Cellulophaga sp. L1A9: one gene and its partner. The protein of the gene in region 1 interacts with the protein of each later gene in a pairwise test. Links are inferred from orthologs where the notes say so. Each region holds a gene or a part of one and is shown in the gene's direction. Other genes may lie near its edges.

Region 1 (3,330 bases):
TGCCAGTAATTTTCAAATTGATACCATTCATATAAAGAAAGATTTAGTAGGACATTACATCAAAAAAAGTATAGATTGGAAGAACTTCGAGATTTGTTTTAAATATCCTAAAACCTACGAAGATTTTAAAAATGATATGGATAAACAATGGGATTACGGCTATCAGCAAACCATGAAGAGTATTCAAAAAGAAAAGTAATTCTATTAATTGCCGTGAAAAACTTACATTTATAAATTCATAAAAATAGCCTACCAAATATGAATGTTTTTATTGCCGGCGGAACCTCTGGAATTGGATATTCATTAGCGCTACATTATAGCGTTAAAGGGTATCGTGTGGCTGTTTGTGGTAGAAATTTAGATAAAATTCTAGAAAATAAACCTTCAAATGTAGCTGCGTATCAGGCAGATGTTTGCGAAATGTCCTCATTAAAAAAAACTGTACATACTTTTCTGACTGAAACTGAAAATCTGGACCTTTTTATAAATTGCACAGGTAGTTATGCGGAAGATGTAGCTGGTGAAATTTCGTATGAAGATGCTGCACAAATGCTTAAAACCAATATTTTAGGAGCTACTAATTGCTTTGAAGTGGCAAGAACTGCTATGCTGCATCAGAAAATTGGTCATATTGTGGTAATTGCATCTGTGTCCGGTATTTTAGATTATAAAAATTCTAGTCTTTATACGAAAACAAAACGTTCAGTAATTCAAATTGCCGATGCTTATCATAGAGCATTAAAACCGTTTGGAATTTCAGTAACTACTATTGCTCCGGGATACATTGATACCTTAAAATTAAGAGAGTTAAATAACAACGATTTGAGTAAAAAGCCTTTTTTAGTGCCGCTTGATGTCGCTACAAAAAAAATTGTAGCCGCTATTGATGCTAAAAATAAGTTAGTTATTTTTCCTGTAAAAATGAAATGGATGATGACATTCTTATCCATACTCCCCGCGCCTATTCTTAATCTTATTATGTTTAAAAAAGCCAAATGGATGAAGCAAGAATAGCGTTAGGCACAAGAATAAAGCTTGCGGCGCTCTGCACTTTGGTATTTAGTGTGCTATATAATGTGAATGCGTGGTATGCGTCAACGTTAGATTACGTGCCTTCATTTGTTTTTAGTATAGAGAAGTATATTCCTTTTGTTTCTTGGACGGTTGTACCTTATATGACTAGTGGGGTATTCTTTATCCTAGTCTTTTTTCTTTGTAAAACAATGGAAGAGCTTAGGGTATTGACAAAGCGAATACTCTTTATTTGTCTGGTTTCAGGAATATTTTTTCTACTATTTCCTTTAAAATTTTCATTTGTAAAGCCAGAGACGACTCCTATTTTATTCGATTTTTTCTTTCAATTTATTAAAAAAGTAGATTCTCCTTATAACGAAGCTCCTTCATTACATATCGCTTTTGCTTTTGTATTTTGGTCGGTCTTTAGAAATTTGAAAAATTCGTGGCGACATGTGGCAGCAGTATGGCTCGTATTATTAGGTCTTTCCACACTCACCACCTATCAACATCATTTACTTGATGTTGTTACCGGAGCTGTTTTAGCACAAATAAGTTTTATAGTTTTTCCTGCACAGGGTACTAATTTTCAATTAAGAAATTTTCACCTTGCTAATTATTATTTTCTTGGTGGATGGACGATACTATTACTAACGCTCGTTGTTGTGGAATATGGACATCCTATTGGGCTAATTTTATTTTGGCCTGCCCTTGTGTTGTTTATGGTGGGCTATAATTATCAGAAGAATAATGTCCATTTTTTAAAGGATCAGTTAGGTGCTATTCCATGGTATAAAAAAGTACTGTATTCACCTTATCTAGCAATCTATTGGTTTTTCTGGAAATTTTTAAGGAAAAATAAAAAGCCCATTATGCTTATTCCAAATCTTTATATTTCGTCAAGACTTGATCATTCGGAATATCAAAATTTTACAGGCAACAAGAACACTTTAGTGTATGATTTTTCGGCAGAATTGGAAGAAAATAAAGCAATCAAACAAAATTGTCAATATCATGCTGTTCCCTTATTGGATATCGGAGCTTTCGATGCTATGGAAATTAAAAGAATCGTATTAGAAATAACAACACATTACAAGGAATTGCCTAAAGACGGAAAAATACTAATTCACTGTACTATGGGGCTTAGTAGAAGTACATTTATAGGAATTCTTGTTGTAAAAAATATTCTATCTTTACCTTTAGACGAAGCAATAGTAAAAATAAAAACCACCCACAAAAATGCTGTAATACATCGCTATGTACAGGATTTTTTAAAGACAATCAATATATGAGCAATGGACATTTTAATAGTTTTGATGGAAGCGAAATATTTTATCGTAAATGGAATTTCAAACCATCTCAAAAGAGTGTTATCATCATTCACCGTGGTCATGAGCATTCTGAGCGTTTAAATGATATTGCTACTTCTTCTCAGTTTTCAGAATACAATATTTTTGCTTTTGATCTTCGTGGTCATGGCCATACGAAGACAGCGACTTCTTCTGTTTTTATGGATTATGTAAGAGATTTAGATGCTTTTGCGCACTATTTAAAATCAACATACACTATACCGAGTAATGATATTTTTGTTATAGCCAACAGTATTGGCGGGGTCATTGCTTCTGCTTGGGTTCATGATTATGCGCCAAATATTGCAGGAATGGCATTGCTTGCGCCAGCTTTTAGAATCAACCTCATTGTTCCTCTAGCAAACGAAATGATTACGCTTGGAACTAAATTAAATAAAGAGTTGGTTATAAAAAGTTACGTAAAGTCTACAATGCTTACGCATGATGTAGCGCAGCAGAAGGCCTATGATACCGATTCGTTAATTACAAGATCTATTGATGCAAAATTATTAATAGATTTAGCGGATGCGGGTAAGCGTTTAGTAGAAGATGCAGAAGCTATAGATACGCCAACCCTTATTTTGTCTGCGGAAAAAGACAAAGTAGTATTTAATAAAGATCAAAAAATATTCTTTGATAAGTTAGATACAAATTTAAAGGAGCTTGAAGTTTTACCCGACTTTTTTCACGGTATTTTGTTTGAAACTAAAAAAGAAGTTGTCTATGATAAAATCAAAGCTTTTGCGGTAAAAAGCTTTAACCACCCTCAGAAAAAGCTTAGCCTTGAGCCAGATCAATTTTCAATGGTAGAACATAAAAGCCTTCAGAATAAAGAAGGTAATAATCTTAATTTCAAATTCCAAAAATGGTCTTTGAGTAAAATTGGAAAAATTAGTAATGGAATGGCTATTGGTCTAAAACATGGTTTTGATTCTGGAGCATCTCTAGATTATGTGTATCATAATGA
Region 2 (3,332 bases), 3.0 Mb from region 1 along the record:
TTATTTAAAAGGTGGGGCAGGAGCTTATGCAGAACTTAAATTGTTTGCAGAAGAGACCGCATTAAGTGCTAGTGTAATTAGTGAGATTAAAGCTAATAATTGGATTGTTAACGAGGCTAACTTAGTATTTTATGTAGATAGAACAAGTTTAGATGCTGCTCCGGGAGTTATAGAGCCTATGCGTCTTTATTTGTACAATGCAGAAACGAATGAAGAGTTGTATAATATCTTTACGGAATTTACAGTAACTACTCCTACTGCATTATCTGTTTTTCCTTTTTATGATGGAGTATTACAGAAGGAAAGCGAAAAAGGAATCAAGTATAAAATTCGAATAACAGATTATATTAATGACTTGTTAAGTGGTGATGAAACGGTGACTACACTGGGTCTTACTGTTACTTCAGACATTAGAATTGTAGTTACTGGAGCTGCAAAATTAGAAGATTCAGAAGTTAATATTCCGTTAATGTCAACTATTAACCCCTTCGGGACCGTACTTTATGGTAGTAACGTTAGTGTAGCCGACGAAGATAAAAAACTTCAACTAGAGATTTTATACACTCAAGTAGACTAATATAAGGGGTAGAAGTATACCACTTAAAGTTTTTATTCGTTGTACGTCTATAGTTAGCTTAGAAATATTTGCAGAATTCGTAATTTTGCACAGAATTTTTAAGCATTAACCAAATTATTTATTTAATATGTGTGGAATTGTAGGATATATAGGGCATAGAGATGCTTATCCGATCATAATAAAAGGACTTCAGAGATTAGAATATAGAGGCTATGATAGTGCAGGAGTTGCTGTTTATGATGGTGCTACTATAAATCTATGTAAGACAAAAGGTAAAGTAGAAGATTTAAAAAATAAAGCAGAGGCAAGTATGTCTTTGGAGGGTAAACTAGGAATTGGTCATACAAGATGGGCTACCCATGGCGTACCTAATGATGCAAATTCTCATCCGCATTATTCAAATTCAGGAGATTTAGTAATTATCCATAACGGAATTATAGAAAATTACGACTCTATTAAAAAAGAGTTGATCAACCGTGGATACGTATTTCATTCAGATACGGATACGGAAGTATTGGTTAATCTTATTGAAGAGGTAAAAAAGAAAGAAAATGTAAAGCTAGGAAAGGCAGTTCAGATTGCATTAAACCAAGTTGTTGGTGCCTATGCTATTGCTGTTTTTGATAAGCATAAGCCAGATGAAATTGTAGTGGCTAAATTAGGAAGTCCTTTGGCTATCGGTATTGGGGAAAATGAATTTTTTATCGCTTCTGATGCTACGCCTTTTATTGAGTTTACCAATAACGCAATGTATTTGGACGACGAAGAAATGGCGATTATCCGTTTGGGTAAAGAGATTAAACTTCGTAAGATCAATGATGATTCTGTGGTATATCCTATTATAAAGGAATTACAACTGAATATTGAAGAGATTGAAAAAGGGGGTTACGATCACTTTATGTTAAAAGAAATTTATGAGCAGCCAAGAGCTATTCAAGATTCTTATAGAGGTCGTTTATTGGCAGATAAAGGGCTGATAAAAATGGCTGGTGTTGATGATAATTTAGAAAAATTCATGAATGCGAATAGGATTATTATCGTAGCCTGTGGTACTTCATGGCATGCAGGTCTTGTCGCAGAATATATTTTTGAAGATTTAGCGAGAATTCCTGTAGAAGTAGAATATGCTTCAGAATTTAGATACAGAAACCCTGTTATAACAGATAAAGATGTTGTGATTGCTATTTCGCAATCCGGAGAAACGGCAGATACTTTGGCGGCTATAAAATTAGCTAAAGAAAAAGGAGCTTTTGTATTTGGTGTTTGCAATGTTGTAGGGTCTACTATTTCTAGAGAGACAGATGCGGGTGCATATACACATGCGGGTCCTGAAATAGGAGTTGCTTCAACAAAAGCATTTACCACTCAGATTACGGTATTAACGTTAATTGCATTAAAATTAGCGAAAGAGAAAGGTGTTTTCTCACAAAGTAAATACCATGAGTTTTTAGCAGAATTAGAAAATATTCCAGCTAAAGTAGAAAGAGCTTTGTTGTCTAATGAATTAATAGAGCAAGTAGCAGAAGTATATAAAGATGCTACAAATTGTCTTTATTTAGGAAGAGGGTATAATTTCCCTGTAGCATTGGAAGGCGCACTTAAATTAAAAGAGATTAGTTATATTCATGCAGAAGGGTATCCTGCTGCGGAAATGAAACACGGTCCTATCGCACTTATTGATGAGCATATGCCAGTCTTTGTTATTGCAACAAAAAGAGGTCATTATGAAAAAGTGGTAAGTAACATTCAAGAAATTAAATCTCGTAAGGGAAAAATAATAGCAATTGTTACAGAGGGCGATGAAACGGTTAAGGAACTTGCAGATCATGTGATTGAAGTACCGGAAACGTTTGAAAGCCTTACGCCATTATTAACTACAATTCCTTTACAGTTGTTGTCTTATCATATTGCATTGATGAGAGGTTGTAATGTAGATCAGCCAAGGAATTTAGCGAAGTCTGTTACGGTAGAATAAAAATACGTACTATAAGGTATAAAAGGGGAAGATGTTTACATCTTCCCCTTTTTTTTTGTCGTAAACTATTGGGTTTGTATTCTTTCGTATTACAAAATATTCAATTTTTTGGCTATCTAATTATCAAAATAGTACTATGCATGCATAATTTTTTTTATTTTCTTAGAAATCATATAAAAAAATCTGTATCTTCGATTTTAAACTAATTAAACTTAACTCCCTCGAATGAAAACAACAATGTATGTATTCTTCCTTTTAGTGGGAACATTGGGATTCTCTCAAACCACAGTAAAAGGAAATGTAGTAGATCAAGATGGGCAACCAATTCCTGGTTCAAATGTAGTAATCGTCGGTAAAACTGTAGGAACAGTAACGGACTTTGATGGTAACTTTGTTCTAGAGACTTCAGAAGTACCCCCTTTTAAACTAAAGATTTCAAGTATTGGCTATTCAGAAAGTATGGCCAGCATTACAAAAAACAATCAAAGTGTTTCTGTCTCTTTAAATGAATCTCAAACACTTTTAGATGAGATTGTAATTTCCGCGTCTAGAACACCAGAGCGTATTTTTGAATCTCCAGTAACCGTGGAGCGTTTTGGTATAGAGCAAATTAAGAATACTACGGCTGCCGATTTTTACGGGGGTTTAGAAAACTTAAAAGGTGTAGATGTAAATACCAATAGTTTAACCTTTAAATCTGTAAACACAAGAGGTTTTGCAACCTTCGCGAATACTAGATTTATGCAATTGGTAGATGGAATGGATAATTCTACGCCGGCA

Evidence for each region.
Region 2: the proteins of GQR94_RS19545 (region 1) and glmS interact in binary tests that used the Escherichia coli proteins (3 or more experiments, as listed by UniProt). The link is inferred for Cellulophaga sp. L1A9 from one-to-one orthologs.

What each region holds. Positions count from the first base shown.
Region 1 is NZ_CP047027.1:4,460,202-4,463,531, reverse strand. What follows is about bases 157-3,150. They hold GQR94_RS19545 (phosphatase PAP2 family protein), read left to right. Parts: upstream 157-995; coding sequence 996-2,306; downstream 2,307-3,150. Other genes in these bases: GQR94_RS19540 (bifunctional alpha/beta hydrolase/class I SAM-dependent methyltransferase), read left to right, coding at 2,303-3,150; GQR94_RS19550 (SDR family oxidoreductase), read left to right, coding at 259-1,014; GQR94_RS19555 (patatin-like phospholipase family protein), read left to right, coding at 157-199. Outside these bases: more of GQR94_RS19555, read left to right, coding at 1-156; more of GQR94_RS19540, read left to right, coding at 3,151-3,330.
Region 2 is NZ_CP047027.1:1,491,980-1,495,311, reverse strand. What follows is about bases 133-3,128. They hold glmS (glutamine--fructose-6-phosphate transaminase (isomerizing)), read left to right. Parts: upstream 133-704; coding sequence 705-2,552; downstream 2,553-3,128. Other genes in these bases: GQR94_RS06345 (TonB-dependent receptor), read left to right, coding at 2,778-3,128; GQR94_RS06355 (DUF4270 domain-containing protein), read left to right, coding at 133-577. Also shown: more of GQR94_RS06355, read left to right, coding at 1-132; more of GQR94_RS06345, read left to right, coding at 3,129-3,332. UniProt on the Escherichia coli protein: Catalyzes the first step in hexosamine metabolism, converting fructose-6P into glucosamine-6P using glutamine as a nitrogen source.